Regions from separate parts of the Streptomyces desertarenae genome, predicted to be linked through region 2. Evidence: riboswitches for the same ligand, from Rfam matches in the RefSeq annotation. Region 2 holds a riboswitch; the other holds the start of a gene.

Region 1 (7,398 bases), on a different contig from region 2:
AGCGGTCCTCAGTCCTCGTACGCGGCCGGTGACGGGCAGGAGCAGACGAGGTTGCGGTCGCCGTAGGCGCCGTCGATGCGCCGCACCGGGGGCCAGTACTTGTCGGCGGCCGAGACCCCCTGGGGGAAGGCCGCCTCCTCGCGACCGTAGGGGTGCGTCCACTCGCCGGCGAGCTGCGCCGCCGTGTGCGGGGCGTTGCGCAGCGGGTTGTCCTCCGCGCTCCACTCGCCCGAGGCGACCTTCTCGATCTCGGCCCGGATCGCGATCATGGCGTCGCAGAAACGGTCGAGCTCCGTCAGGTCCTCGCTCTCGGTGGGCTCGATCATCAGCGTCCCGGCCACCGGGAACGACATCGTCGGGGCGTGGAAGCCGTAGTCGATCAGCCGCTTGGCCACGTCGTCGATGCTGACGCCGGTGGCCTTGGTCAGCGGACGGACGTCGATGATGCACTCGTGCGCCACCAGCCCGCCCGGGCCGGTGTAGAGCACCGGGTAGTGCGGCTCCAGTCGCTTGGCCACGTAGTTGGCGCCGAGCACCGCCACCTGGGTCGCACGGCGCAGCCCCTCGGCGCCCATCAGCCGCATGTACGCCCACGAGATCGGCAGGATGCCCGCCGAGCCCCACGGCGCCGCCGAGATCGGCCCCACGCCCGTCTCGGGACCGGCGGCGGGCTGGAGCGGGTGGTTGGGCAGGTACGGCGCGAGGTGCTCGCGCACCGCCACCGGGCCGACGCCCGGGCCGCCGCCGCCGTGCGGGATGCAGAAGGTCTTGTGCAGGTTCAGGTGGGAGACGTCCGCCCCGAACTTCCCCGGCCGGGCCAGGCCGACCAGCGCGTTGAGGTTGGCGCCGTCGACGTAGACCTGCCCGCCCGCCTCGTGCACGGCGGCGCAGATGTCGGTGATGTGCTCCTCGAACACGCCGTGGGTGGAGGGGTAGGTGACCATCAGCACCGCCAGCTCGTCGCGGTACTTGTCGATCTTGGCCTGCAGGTCCTCGACGTCCACGTCGCCGTTCTCGCCCGTCCCGACCACCACCACCTTCATCCCGGCCATCACGGCGCTGGCGGCGTTGGTGCCGTGCGCGGAGGACGGGATCAGGCAGACGGTGCGCTGCCCGTCGCCGTTCGCGCGGTGGTAGGCCCGCACGGCCAGCAGGCCCGCCAGCTCGCCCTGGGAGCCGGCGTTGGGCTGGAGGGAGACCCTGTCGTACCCGGTGGCCTCCGCCAGGCCCTCCTCCAGCTCGCGGATCAGCGTCAGGTAGCCCTCGGCCTGGTCGGCGGGGGCGAAGGGGTGCAGGCCGCCGAACTCGGGCCAGGTGATCGACTCCATCTCGGTGGTCGCGTTGAGCTTCATCGTGCACGAGCCCAGCGGGATCATGCCGCGGTCCAGCGCGTAGTCCCGGTCGGCGAGGCGGCGCAGGTAGCGCAGCATCGACGTCTCGGAGCGGTACCGGTGGAAGACGGGGTGGGTCAGGTAGTCGTCGGTGCGCAGCAGCCCGGCGGGCAGGACCTCCCCGGCGGCGGCGTCCAGCGCCTCGACGTCCGCGGCCGTGGCGGAGACGCCGAAGGCCCCCCACACCGCGGCGAGCCGGTCGCGTCCGGTGGTCTCGTCGCAGGCGATGCCGACGTGGTCGGCATCGGTCTGCCGCAGGTTGATCCCGGCCTCCCGGGCGGCGGCGACGATCTCGGCGGCCCGTCCGGGCACTCGCGCGGTGACGGTGTCGAAGAAGGTGTCGTGCACGACCTCGACCCCGCCGTCGCGCAGTCCCTGCGCCAGGACGGCGGCGTGGCGGTGGGTGCGGCGGGCGATGGCCGCGAGTCCGTCGGGGCCGTGGTACACGGCGTACATGGAGGCCATCACGGCGAGCAGCACCTGGGCGGTGCAGATGTTGCTGGTGGCCTTCTCGCGGCGGATGTGCTGCTCCCGCGTCTGGAGGGCCAGGCGGTAGGCCGTGGCGCCGTCGGCGTCCACCGAGACGCCGACCAGGCGGCCGGGCAGGTTCCGCGCGAACTTCTCGCGCACCGCCATGAAGCCGGCGTGCGGGCCTCCGAAGCCCATCGGAACGCCGAAGCGCTGGCTGGAGCCCACCGCGATGTCGGCGCCCAGCTCGCCGGGGGAGGCCAGCAGGGTGAGGGCCAGCAGGTCGGCGGCGACGGTGACGACCGCGCCCAGCTCGTGGGCCTGCTCGATCACCGGCCGCAGGTCCCGCACGGCGCCCGAGGCGCCCGGGTACTGGAGGAGGACTCCGAAGACGCCGCGCTCGGCGGCGTCGTCGGGGATGCCGCCCGACAGGTCGGCGACGACGACCTCGACCCCGGTGGGCTCGGCGCGGGTCTCGATGACGGCGATCGTCTGGGGCAGGCAGTCGGCGTCGACGAGGAAGACGCCGTCCTTGACCCTGCCGGCGCGCCGGGACAGGGCCATGGCCTCGGCCGCGGCGGTGCCCTCGTCCAGCAGCGAGGCGCCCGCGGTGGGCAGCCCGGTCAGGTCGGAGACCACGGTCTGGAAGTTCAGCAGCGCCTCCAGGCGTCCCTGGGAGATCTCCGGCTGGTAGGGGGTGTAGGCCGTGTACCAGGCCGGGTTCTCCAGGACGTTGCGCAGGATGACCGGCGGAGTGAAGGTGCCGTAGTACCCCAGGCCGATCATGGAGTGCAGGACCCGGTTGCGCCGGGCGAGGGAGCGCAGCTCGTCGAGGACCTCCGCCTCGCTGCGGGCGCCGGGCAGCCCCAGCGCCTCGGCGCTCCTGATCGTCTCGGGCACCGCGGCCGCGGTCAGCTCGTCGAGCGACCCGTAGCCGACCTGGGCGAGCATCTTGGCCTGCTCGCCGGCGTCGGGCCCGATGTGGCGCTCTTCGAAGGGCCTGCCTCCCTCCAGTTCGGCGAGGGAAGCGGTGCGGGAGGTGCGGTCTGCTGTCATCTGCGGGGGCCTCCTGGTCTGCGCGACCTGCGAGGGCACCACGGCGCGGGTGCCCGACGGCCTCCCCCTCTGTCATCTCGACCTGAGAGCTTCACCGGCCGCGCCCGCGGACCGGCTTTCACCGTCGGTGAGGAGGGGCTGCGGCTCTCGCCCGTGGCCCGCCCTGCTTTCCAGAGTGACCTCACCCGCGCGGTACGTGAGCCTGAGAGATTCCGGGGAGGATTTGCTCCTTCGGCGCCCCCGGCGGCTGCCGGAGGACTCTCCCGCTCGGGGTCAACAGCCACTTCAGAGACTACCAGCGCATCCCGGAGGCGGACTCGACCGCGCCTCCGCGCTCCTTTCCGAGTGGCAGATGCGCCGGATGTGCCCTTTGGTTGTTTGTGGCAACCGTTTCCGAGCAGGTGTTCTCCTGCGCGAGGAGTTTGGAGGGACCGCCGTGCAGACCGACATCGACCCCCGGAACCTGATAGGCCTCAGGGCGATCGACCGCGACGGCCGGAAGATAGGCACCGTGGACGAGGTGTACCTCGACGATGCCACCGGCGTCCCGGAGTGGGCGGCGGTGCGCACCGGCTTCTTCAGCCGCGACGCCTTCGTGCCGCTGGAGCCCAGCGAGGTGGTGGGAGGGGTCCTCCGGGTGCCCTACGGGCGCGCCCTGGTCAGGGAGGCGCCGGACTTCGGCGTGGGCCGGCACCTCTCCCCCGAGCAGGAGCTCCGGCTCTACCACCACTACGGGCTGGACGTGCCGGGCGCCGGCGCGCCCGTGCCCGACGAGGACATGTCCTTCGGGCGGGTCGCGGGCTCGGAGCGCTGACCCCCCGGGCCCTCCCGCCCTCCGTCCCCCGTTCCCTCCCATGGCGCAAGCGGCTCGGAGAGCTCCAGCTCCGGGTCGTCCACCGGGAAGGTGCGCACCCTGCCCGGCGGCGTGCCGGGCCCCTCGAAGCGCACCGTGACCCGACCCAGGCCACTGCCCTGCACCCAGCCCGGCCCGTACCGCGCGTGCCGTACGTCCCGCCCGGGCGGCAGCCGGCGCACCGCCGCCTCCCCGGTCACCGGGTCCGCCTCCGACGAGGGGGCCGGGCCCGGTGGCCGGACCGCGCCGGGGACGGCCGCCCCCTCCCCGGTCGGGGCGAGGGCGGCGGCCTGCGCGAACAGGTCCTCCTGGGTGAAGTCCGCCAGGCCGCTCACGCCCACGCCCAGCAGCCGCACCCCCGCGGTGGTGTCGACGCCCTCGATGAGCCGTGCGGCGGCCTCCCCGACCACCGCCGGGTCGTCCGTCGGACCGCGCAGCGTCTCGGAGCGGGTGAGGGTGGAGAAGTCGTAGCTGCGCACCTTGACCACCACCGTGCGCCCGGACCGCCCCGCCGCCCGCAGCCGCTCGACGCAGCGGTCGGCCAGCCGTGCGACCTCCGCGTGGATCCGCGTGCGGTCGGTGAGGTCGGTGTCGAAGGTGTCCTCGACGGAGACCGACTTCGCGTCGCGTTCGGCGACCACCGGGCGCTCGTCGACGCCCCGGGCCATCAGGTGCAGGGCCGTGCCGTGCGCGCGGCCCAGCAGGCGCACCAGCTCCGCCTCCCCCGCTTCGGCGACCTCCCCCACCGTGGCGATCCCGGCCCGGCGCAGCGTCTGGCCGGTGGCGGGGCCCACGCCGGGCAGGACGCGCACGGGCATCGGCGCCAGCAGGGCGCGCTCGGTGCCGGGCGGGATGACCACCAGCCCGTCGGGTTTGGCCCGCTCGGAGGCGACCTTGGCGAGCATCTTCGATCCGGCCAGCCCCACCGAACCGCACAGCCCGGTGGCGGCCCGGATCTCCCGGCGCAGCCGCTCGCCGATCGCGCGGGCCCGCTGCTCCGACCACTCGCCGCCCGCCCCGGGGCCGGCGCGCCCGGCCTCCAGATCCACGAAGGCCTCGTCCAGGCTGAGCGGCTCCACCAGGGGCGACAGATCGCGCAGCAGCCCCATCACGACCTCGCTCACCCGGCGGTAGAGGCCGAAACGGGGGGCGAGGTAGGCGGCGTTCGGGCAGAGCCGGCGCGCCTGAGCCGTGGGCATCGCCGAGTGGACACCGAACACCCGGGCCTCGTAGGAGGCGGTGGCGACCACCCCGCGCGGGCCCAGACCGCCGACGACGACCGGCTTCCCGCGCAGGCTGGGCTTGGTCGCCTGCTCCACGGCGGCGAAGAACGCGTCCATGTCCAGGTGCAGGACCGTCGGTGCCCTTCTCACCCCTGTGATGCTGCCCCATGGCACTGACAACCGCGACGCCCCCGCCCCACCGGCGGCCGGCACGGGCCCGGACCGGCCGCGCGGTCTCAGCCGGCCCGGTTGCGCCGCCGCGCCAGTTCGTCGGCGGGGTTGCTCCCCACCAGGGTCTCCCCGGTGTCGATCCGCTCGGCGTGGAGCTGGGACAGGGCCGCCTCGACGTCCCGGTGCACCACGCCGACGGCGATCCCGAAGACGCCCTGGCCGCCCTGGAGCAGATCGACGACCTCGTCGGGCGAGGTGCACTCGTAGACCGTCGCCCCGTCGCTCATCAGCGTCATCTGCGCGAGGTCGTCGAGTTCCCGCGAGCGCAGGTGCCCCACGGCCGTGCGGATGTTCTGCAGGGAGACCCCGGCGTCCAGAAGCCGCTTGACGATCTTGAGGACGACGACGTCGCGGAAGCTGTAGAGCCGCTGGGTGCCCGAGCCGTACGCCGGACGGATGCTGGGCTCGACCAGTCCCGTGCGGGCCCAGTAGTCCAGTTGCCGATAGGTGATTCCCGCGGCCGCGCACGCCGTGGGGCCGCGGTATCCGAGCCGCTCGGAGGCAGCGCCCCGGACCGTGGCGGCGGGCTGGGCGGTGGGCCGTATGGAGGACCCGTGCAACGGATACGGATCGCCCGCCGCCCTGCTGTCGCCGGTGCTTCTCACGCCGACCCTCCGTCCTTCGCGTCCCGCGGATACGCCCGGGACCTGCCCAATCGACGGTAGGCAGTCACTCGGGGTGCGTCAACGATCGCCACACTCGGCACGCCGAGTGATAATCACCCAAAGAGTGGTTTCGCGTGTCCCACTCCGGGGAATGGGTGCCCGAATGGCCCGGCAGCGGAAGCACTCACTGGTTGCTGGTCCCGAAGTCCTCCGGTGAGATCTGGTCGAGGAACTCGCGGAACTTCTCCACCTCGTCCTCCTGCTCGTCCGGGATCGCGATCCCCGCGTCGTCCAACACGCCGTCACTGCCGTAGATGGGCGTTCCGGTGCGCAGGGCCAGCGCTATGGCGTCGGACGGCCGCGCGCTGACCTCCACACCGCTGGCGAAGACCAGCTCGGCGTAGAACACACCCTCTCTCAGATCCGTGATCCGTACGGCGGTGAGCTCCTGGCCGACCGCGTCCAGGACGTCCTTGAACAGGTCATGGGTCAGCGGGCGGGCAGGCGTCATGCCCTGCTGGGCGAAGGCGATCGCGGTCGCCTCCCCCGGACCGATCCAGATGGGAAGGTAACGGTCGCCCCCCACCTCTCGCAGGAGAACGATCGGCTGGTTGGAGGGCATTTCGACCCGGACACCCACAACGTCGAGCTCGTTCACACAGCAACCCTAGGACGTGCCCGCCCCCTTTGGGTAGTCGAACGCCCTCCGACCCGGTGGAGTCCTGCCCGGATTCCGGCCGGACGTCAGCGGAGCCGGGCCCTCAAGGCCGACTGCACCAGCGTCGCGTGGAGCCGTACGGCCAGCGTCGCCAGCTCCCTGGCGGTGGCCTCGGCATGCGCCCTGGTCTGCGGATTCCGGTGCCGCCGCAACGGGGCGACGACCTGCTCGACCAGCCCTGCCTCGCGCTCGGCCGACGCCTTCACCACCCGCAGGTGGCGGGGCTCCAGACCGTACCGGCCCAGATCGGCGACGATCCGGGCGACGGTGACCGCGTCGGCGTCGTAGCCGCCGTCCTCGTCCGGGCCGACGAGGCCGTACGCCTCCCACTCCTGGAGCTGCTCCTCGTCCGCCTCGGCGGCGGCCAGCAGCTCGTCCCGCCCCACCCGCGCGGTGCGGGGGAGGCCGGCTCCGCCGGCCCCGGAGGGCTCCCCGCCGTCCGCGTCGAACGGGTCGAGGGCGTCGGAGGGCCGCGCGGGACCGGGCAGCCTGATCTCCTCGCCCCGGTCGAGCGCGTCGAGCTGCTCCCGGATGACCTTCAGGGGCAGGTAGTGGTCGCGTTGGAGGCGCAGGATCCGGCTGAGCCGCTCCACGTCCTTCGGCCTGAACTTCCGGTATCCCGACGGGGTCCGCTGCGGTTCCACGAGGCCCTCGGACTCCAGGAACCGGATCTTGGAGATCGTCACCTCGGGGAACTCGTCCCGCAGCAGGTTGAGCACCGTACCGATGCTCATCGGACCGGATTCGGCGGCGGTGGTGCCCCTGCGGGCACCACCGGACCGGGATTGCAGCATGCGACGCCCCCGGGGCGGTCAGTTCATACGGTTCGCTGGCTCGCGAAGAACACCAGCCG
Region 2 (7,398 bases):
CGTCGTACCGCCCGGGCGCCACCTGGTGCAGCAGCTGATCGACGCTTCCACCCGCGCTCACGTGGCCGCCCCTTCTCGTCCTTGCGTGCTCCGTACGTCCCGCACCGGGCCGCGCGCGCGTCCCGTCCCGACATCCAACCAGCTTACGGTCCGCACCCGACAGGGCCGGGAGTACTCATCCGCGCCTGGGCGCGGGTACTCAGCCCGCGGCGGGCGGGCGGCCGGCCGGGCGCCTCAGTACGGCTGCTCCGCGCGTGCGTAGAAGGGCCTGACGCACTGGCGCATCCAGTCCACGACCGGGTCCTGCGCCGCGTCCAGCAGCACCAGTTGCACGGGCCAGCGCACCGGCTCCCGGCCCAGCGCGCGCCCCAGCGCGTCGTGCGCCGCCGTGCGGGCCTGCGGGTCGAGCAGGTCCAGCTCCACTCCGACGAACAGCGCGGGCGGGCCGCCCTCGATGCTGGCCAGGCCGCGGCGGGCGCTGCGGACCTGCGGCAGCACCGCGAGCTCCCCGGCCGCGGCGGCGAGGAAGTCCACCGGCTCCTCCTGCCAGTCGGGCTCGAAGAGCCGCACCCGGGCGCCGCTCGCCATCCCCGGCACGCCTTCCGGGCCGCCCTCGCGGCACAGCTCGGCCACGGCCGGCGGGGGCAGCGGGAGGCCGACCGTGCCCTCGGGGTTGACCACGATGCCCACCTGCGGCGGCAGACCGCGGGCGAACTCGCGGGCGGGGGCGACGGCGAAGGACAGGTGCGAGCCGGCGCCCCGCAGGAACTGCTCCCGGGAGCTGAAGACGGGCACGTACGGCGCCCCGTCGAGCTGGACCGTGGGCAGGTCGAGGTGGGGGCTGGCCGGCGTGCCGCCCTCGGGCAGCGGCACCCACAGGCTGCTGCGTCCGAGCACCTCCAGCAGCCGGGCGCCCGCGCCGGGGACGCCGACGGACGCGGCGAGGGCCTCCTCCAGCTCGTTGCCGGGCCAGCCGTCGTCCCCCGGCCCGTACTGCTGCGGGATGGTCATGCGAAAACCCTATCGGCAGCCGGGGGCCGTCCGGCGCGCCCGGGGGCCGTCAGTCGAAGACGACCCCGCGCAGCGCACCGGCCGCCGCCCGGTCCAGCAGCACCACCGAGGCGCAGCCCGCGGGCGGCCGTCCCGCCTCCGACTCCGCCACCAGGCGCCGCACCGCCCTGCGGTGCCGGGCGAAGGCGTACGCCGACACCCCCCGGCCCCGCTCCGCCTGCCCGGCCAGCGCCACCGGGGGAGGCACGTCCAGCAGCACCATGTGCAGCGCCCGGCCGCGGCGCCGCGCGTCCAGTGCCAGCCAGCGGCGCACCCAGCTCTGGGAGCCGCAGTCGTGGACCACCACGCTCGCCCCCGAGGCCAGCGCCCGGCCCAGGGCGAGGTAGTGGGCCGCGCGGACGAGGGGGCGGTAGAGGGCGTACGGCAGCCCGGCCGGCAGCCCCGCCTCCCAGCGCTCCCGCATGTCCTGGGAGTCGATCCGCACCACCGTCTCGTGGGCGGCCACCACGCGCCGGATCAGGGTGGACTTGCCGCTGCCCGGAAGGCCGGAGACGACCACCCGGTCCCCGGCGGGGAAGCGCAGGACCCGCACCCCCGTCGTCCCGCGCAGGTCGCGCCCGCCCGCCAGTGCCGGCGCCGGCGCGCGCCGCGGCACCGCCCCGGCCCCGCCCTGCGCCGCACAGGCGCTCTCCAGGCTGCTCACTGGTAGGCCTCCCCGCTGTCCGCCACGTGTCCGCGGCCGTACCCAGAGCGTGTCAAGCGGGACGGCGGCGGACAAGGTGACTACCCATTCCGGGCGCGTCCCGACACATTCCGCCTTCCCCCCGCTCGCGGGCGCACCCCAGCGGGGCACGCCGCGCGGTGCGTCCGGCCGCCTCCGCACGGCTCCGCGCCCGCCCGGCCCGCCCCGGGGCCGGGCATGCGATGATGAGCGCGCGAACTGCATACCGGCCGCTTGAGCCCGCGCGGGAGAGTTCCCGGGAACCGCTGGTCACAGCGGGTTTCCGGGGCGCCGAAGGAGCAAGTCCTCCCTTGAATCTCTCAGGCCCCGATACCGCGCGGGCGAGGCACATCTGAAAAGCGGACGTCTCCCGCGGGAGGCGTCCCACCCAAGGTGCAAGCCGTGGTCCGCCCGTGCGGACTTGTGGCGAACCTCTCAGGTTCCGATGACAGATGGGGAGGGCCTGGTCCTCCACCGTCCCCCGTCCGTCCATCGTGTCCATCGGTCCCGCCGGGCCCGTCCGCGGCCCGGCCACCTCGCCTGGGAGCCACGACCATGAGCGATTCCCCCCGACGCACCGCCCTCGACGCCGTCCACCGCGCCCTCGGCGCGACCATGACGGACTTCGCGGGCTGGGAGATGCCGCTGCGCTACGGCAGCGAGCGCGACGAGCACAACGCCGTGCGCACCCGCGCCGGCCTGTTCGACCTGAGCCACATGGGCGAGATCACCGTCACCGGGCCGCAGGCCGGCGAACTGCTGGACCACGCCCTGGTCGGCCACCTGTCCGCCGTCCCGGTGGGCCGGGCCCGCTACACCATGATCTGCGAGGAGTCCGGCGGCATCCTGGACGACCTGATCGTCTACCGGCTGGGCGCCGAGGAGTACCTGGTCGTCGCCAACGCCGCCAACGCGCAGGTGGTGCTGGACGCCCTCGCCGAGCGCCGCGACGGCTTCGACGCGGCCGTGCGCGACGACCGCGAGGCGTACGCGCTGCTGGCCGTCCAGGGCCCCGCCTCGCCCGCCGTCCTGGCGAAGCTCACCGACGCCGACCTGGACGGGCTGAAGTACTACGCCGGACTGCCCGGCACGGTCGCGGGCGTGCGGGCGCTGATCGCCCGCACCGGCTACACCGGCGAGGACGGCTTCGAGCTGTTCGTCTCCCCCGGCGACGCCGAGGCGCTGTGGTCGGCGCTGACCGAGGCCGGCGCGGCCGAGGGCCTGGTGCCGTGCGGGCTGTCCTGCCGCGACACCCTCCGGCTGGAGGCGGGCATGCCGCTGTACGGGCACGAGCTGACCCGGGCGACCACCCCCTTCGACGCGGGGCTCGGCCGCGTGGTGAAGTTCGACAAGCCCGGCGACTTCACCGGCCGCGCCGCCCTGGAGGAGGCCGCCCGCAGGACGCGGGAGAACCCGCCGCGCACGCTGGTCGGCCTGGTCGCCGCCGGCCGCCGGGTGCCGCGCGCGGGGTACGCGGTGGTCGGCGCGGACGGCTCGGTGATCGGCGAGGTCACCTCCGGCGCCCCCTCCCCCACCCTGGGGAAGCCGATCGCGATGGCGTACGTGGACGCCGCCCACGCCGCCCCCGGCACGGAGGGTGTGGCCGTGGACATCCGCGGTACGCACGAGCCGTACGAGGTCGTCGCGCTGCCGTTCTACCGGCGCGAGCGCTGACCCCGCAGCGGCCCCGGCAACCGGCGCCGCGCCGCCCGAACGGCGGTCCCGCCCCGTCCCACCTGGCAAGACCCGTTTTCCTCACCCCCCTTCCCACCAGGAGAATCACGCCATGAGCAACCCCCAGCAGCTGCGCTACAGCAAGGAGCACGAGTGGCTGTCGGCCGCCGAGGACGGTGTGGCGACGGTCGGCATCACCGAGCACGCCGCGAACGCCCTCGGTGACGTCGTCTTCGTCCAGCTCCCCGAGGTCGGCGACACGGTGACCGCGGGCGAACCCTGCGGCGAGCTGGAGTCGACCAAGTCGGTCAGCGACCTGTACGCGCCCGTGTCCGGCGAGATCACCGAGGTCAACCAGGACGTGGTGGACGACCCGGCGCTGGTGAACTCCGCCCCCTTCGAGGGCGGCTGGCTGTTCCGGGTGCGGGTGACGGAGGAGCCCTCGGACCTGCTCTCCGCCGACGAGTACGCCGCCTTCACCGGCGAGTGACCCTCCCGGCCGGCACCTTTGCCGGTCCCCCGGCCGGCACCGGCCCGAGCGCCGGTGCCCCGGGCCGCCCGCCCGTTCCGCCCGCCTCCCGCACGCCACGATCGGAAAGATCAGGATGTCGCTTCTGAACTCCTCCCTGCACGAGGTCGATCCCGACGTCGCCGCGGCCGTCGACGCCGAGCTGCGCCGCCAGCAGTCCACGCTGGAGATGATCGCGTCGGAGAACTTCGCCCCGGTCGCCGCCCTCCAGGCCCAGGGCTCGGTCCTCACCAACAAGTACGCCGAGGGCTACCCCGGCCGCCGCTACTACGGCGGCTGCGAGCACGTCGACGTCATCGAGGACATCGCCCGCGAGCGGGTGAAGGCCCTCTTCGGGGCCGAGGCCGCCAACGTCCAGCCGCACTCGGGCGCCCAGGCCAACGCCGCGGCGATGTTCGCCCTGCTCGACCCGGGCGACACCATCCTCGGCCTGGACCTGGCCCACGGCGGCCACCTGACCCACGGCATGCGGATCAACTTCTCCGGCAAGCTCTACGACGTGGTCGCCTACCACGTCGACGCCGCCACCGGCCTGGTCGACATGGAGGAGGTCGAGCGGCTGGCGAAGGAGCGCCGCCCGAAGCTGATCATCGCCGGCTGGTCGGCCTACCCGCGGCAGCTGGACTTCGCCGCCTTCCGCCGCATCGCCGACGAGGTGGGCGCGCTGCTGATGGTGGACATGGCGCACTTCGCCGGCCTGGTGGCCGCCGGGCTCCACCCGAACCCGGTGCCGTACGCGGACGTGGTCACCACCACGACCCACAAGACGCTGGGCGGCCCGCGCGGCGGCGTGATCCTGTCGAAGCAGGAGTACGCCAAGAAGATCAACTCCGCGGTCTTCCCCGGCCAGCAGGGCGGCCCCCTGGAGCACGTCATCGCGGCGAAGGCCGTCGCCTTCAAGATCGCGGCGACGGAGGAGTTCGCGGACCGCCAGCGCCGTACCCTGGAGGGTGCCCGGCTCCTCGCCGAGCGGCTGACCCGGCCCGACGCGGCCGAGGCGGGCGTGTCCGTGCTGTCGGGCGGCACCGACGTCCACCTCGTCCTGGTCGACCTGCGCGACAGCGAGCTGGACGGGCGGCAGGCCGAGGACCGGCTCCACACGGTCGGCATCACGGTCAACCGCAACGCCGTCCCGAACGACCCGCGCCCGCCGATGGTCACCTCCGGGCTGCGCATCGGCACCCCGGCGCTGGCCACGCGCGGCTTCACCGCCGACGACTTCCGCGAGGTCGCGGACGTCGTCGCCGAGGCGCTGAAGCCCTCCTTCGACGAGACCGCGGCCAAGGGACTGGCCGCCCGCGTGTCGGCCCTGGCCGAGAAGCACCCGCTGTACCCGGGCCTGTAGGGGCCGCGGGCTACGGCACCCCGGGTGCGCCGCCCCACCGGGCGGCGCACCCGGCACCCCGCACGTCCCGCGCACCCGCGGGACCCGAGGGCCCGTCCACCCGGCGGGCCGCGAACCACGAGCAGACAAGGGAGTCCGCCACCGTGGCCATCTCCGTCTTCGACCTCTTCTCCATCGGCATCGGCCCCTCCAGCTCCCACACGGTGGGCCCGATGCGGGCGGCCCGGATGTTCGCGCTGCGGCTGCGGAGGGAGGGCGTGCTGGACCGCACCGCCTCGCTGCGGGCCGAGCTGTACGGCTCCCTGGGCGCCACCGGGCACGGCCACGGCACGCCGAAGGCGGTGCTGCTGGGCCTGGCGGGCCACGCGCCGCGCACGGTGGACGTCGAGGCGGCGGAGGCCGAGGTGGAGCGCGTGCGGCGCTCGGGCCGGCTGGGCCTGCTGACGGCCGACGACGGCGGCGACGGCACCGCCGTCGGCGGGGGGCGGGAGATCCCCTTCGACGTCGACCGCGACCTGGTGCTGCACCGCCGGCGCTCGCTGCCCTACCACGCCAACGGCATGACGCTGGTCGCGTACGACGAGGCCGGCGCGGTGCTGCTGGAGAAGACGTACTACTCGGTCGGCGGCGGCTTCGTGGTGGACGAGGACGCGGTCGGCGAGGACCGCATCAAGCTCGACGACACCCGGCTGAAGCACCCGTTCCGCACCGGCGACGAGCTGCTGCGCGCCACCCGCGAGACGGGCCTGTCGGTCTCGGCGCTGATGCTGGAGAACGAGCTGGCGTGGCGGAGCGAGGAGGAGATCCGCGCGGGCCTGCTGGAGATCTGGCAGGTGATGCGCGCGTGCGTGGCGCGCGGCCTGTCGAAGGAGGGCATCCTGCCCGGCGGGCTGAAGGTCCGCCGCCGGGCGGCCGCCTCGGCCCGGCGGCTGCGCGCCGAGGGCGACGCCGCGGCGCACGCCATGGAGTGGCTGACGCTCTACGCGATGGCGGTCAACGAGGAGAACGCGGCGGGCGGCCGCGTGGTGACCGCTCCCACCAACGGCGCGGCGGGCATCATCCCGGCCGTGCTGCACTACGCGATGGAGTTCGTCCCCGGTACCGACGAGGACACGGTGGTGCGCTTCCTGCTGACCGCGGGCGCCATCGGGCTGCTGTTCAAGGAGAACGCCTCCATCTCCGGCGCGGAGGTCGGCTGCCAGGGCGAGGTCGGCTCGGCCTGCTCCATGGCGGCCGGCGGGCTGGCCGAGATCCTGGGCGGCTCCCCGGAGCAGGTGGAGAACGCCGCCGAGATCGGCATCGAGCACAACCTGGGCCTGACGTGCGACCCCGTCGGCGGCCTGGTGCAGATCCCGTGCATCGAGCGCAACGGCATGGCCGCGGTCAAGGCCGTCACCGCCGCGCGGATGGCCCTGCGCGGCGACGGCCGCCACCACGTCTCGCTGGACAAGGCGATCAAGACGATGAAGGAGACGGGGGCGGACATGAAGGTCAAGTACAAGGAGACCGCCCGCGGCGGGCTCGCGGTCAACGTCATCGAGTGCTGAGGGGCTGTTCCGACCTGCGGCTCCTGCCCTTTCGGAGCGGTCGGGCCTTTCCCGTCCGCCCGCCGGGCAGCACGGCCGGTCCCGTCAGGCGGCCCGGTCTCCGCCACGTCGACGCCGAAGGCACGTTCCACGGTCTGCGGGACGTCGGCTCCCCGCGCCGGCGACGGTCGGCGAACCCGCGGCGGGACCGGCGCGGGCGCCCTCCGTGCGGGCCGCGCCCTGGTCGGCGCACCTCTTGGCCCCGCGCGCACGGCGGGCCGGGCGCTGCCCGTCCCGCCGTGACCGTGCGTCGGCTCAGGAGCGCAGTTCCAGGGTGCAGCACTTCACGCTGCCACCCGCCTTGAGCAGTTCGGTGAGGTCCACCCCGATCGGGTTGAAGCCGCGGGCCGACAGCTCGGCGATGAGGCCTTCGGCGACCTCGGGGAGGAAGACGTTGAGACCGTCGGAGAAGGCGTTGAGCCCGAAGACGGCCGCGTCCTCCTCGGAGGCCAGGATCGCGTCGGGGAACATCTCCCGCAGAACCGCCCGGCTGCCCGGGGTGAAGGCCGCCGGACAGTACATGATCTCGGTG

Evidence for each region. Region 2 has a riboswitch for glycine ahead of gcvT (glycine cleavage system aminomethyltransferase GcvT). Riboswitches for the same ligand answer to the same signal wherever they lie in the genome.
Region 1: it holds a riboswitch for glycine, as region 2 does, so the genes downstream of both, gcvP (aminomethyl-transferring glycine dehydrogenase) here and gcvT (glycine cleavage system aminomethyltransferase GcvT) in region 2, are expected to answer to the same signal.

Annotation. Positions count from the first base shown of each region.
Region 1 is NZ_JBHUFU010000008.1:285,102-292,499, forward strand. Features, by position in the region: gene gcvP (aminomethyl-transferring glycine dehydrogenase) at 9-2,915, opposite strand; glycine riboswitch at 2,978-3,094, opposite strand; glycine riboswitch at 3,096-3,191, opposite strand; gene ACFSJS_RS15945 (PRC-barrel domain-containing protein) at 3,352-3,729, shown strand; gene ACFSJS_RS15950 (DNA polymerase IV) at 3,645-5,141, opposite strand; gene ACFSJS_RS15955 (MerR family transcriptional regulator) at 5,228-5,827, opposite strand; gene ACFSJS_RS15960 (bifunctional nuclease family protein) at 6,012-6,485, opposite strand; gene ftsR (transcriptional regulator FtsR) at 6,572-7,339, opposite strand; gene ACFSJS_RS15970 (FHA domain-containing protein) at 7,363-7,398, opposite strand, start outside.
Region 2 is NZ_JBHUFU010000005.1:296,330-303,727, reverse strand. Features, by position in the region: gene ACFSJS_RS11240 (enhanced serine sensitivity protein SseB C-terminal domain-containing protein) at 1-61, opposite strand, end outside; gene ACFSJS_RS11235 (enhanced serine sensitivity protein SseB) at 235-1,011, opposite strand; gene ACFSJS_RS11230 (AAA family ATPase) at 1,061-1,705, opposite strand; glycine riboswitch at 1,968-2,078, shown strand; glycine riboswitch at 2,079-2,194, shown strand; gene gcvT (glycine cleavage system aminomethyltransferase GcvT) at 2,288-3,406, shown strand; gene gcvH (glycine cleavage system protein GcvH) at 3,519-3,896, shown strand; gene ACFSJS_RS11215 (serine hydroxymethyltransferase) at 4,012-5,280, shown strand; gene ACFSJS_RS11210 (L-serine ammonia-lyase) at 5,424-6,827, shown strand; gene ddaH (dimethylargininase) at 7,122-7,398, opposite strand, start outside.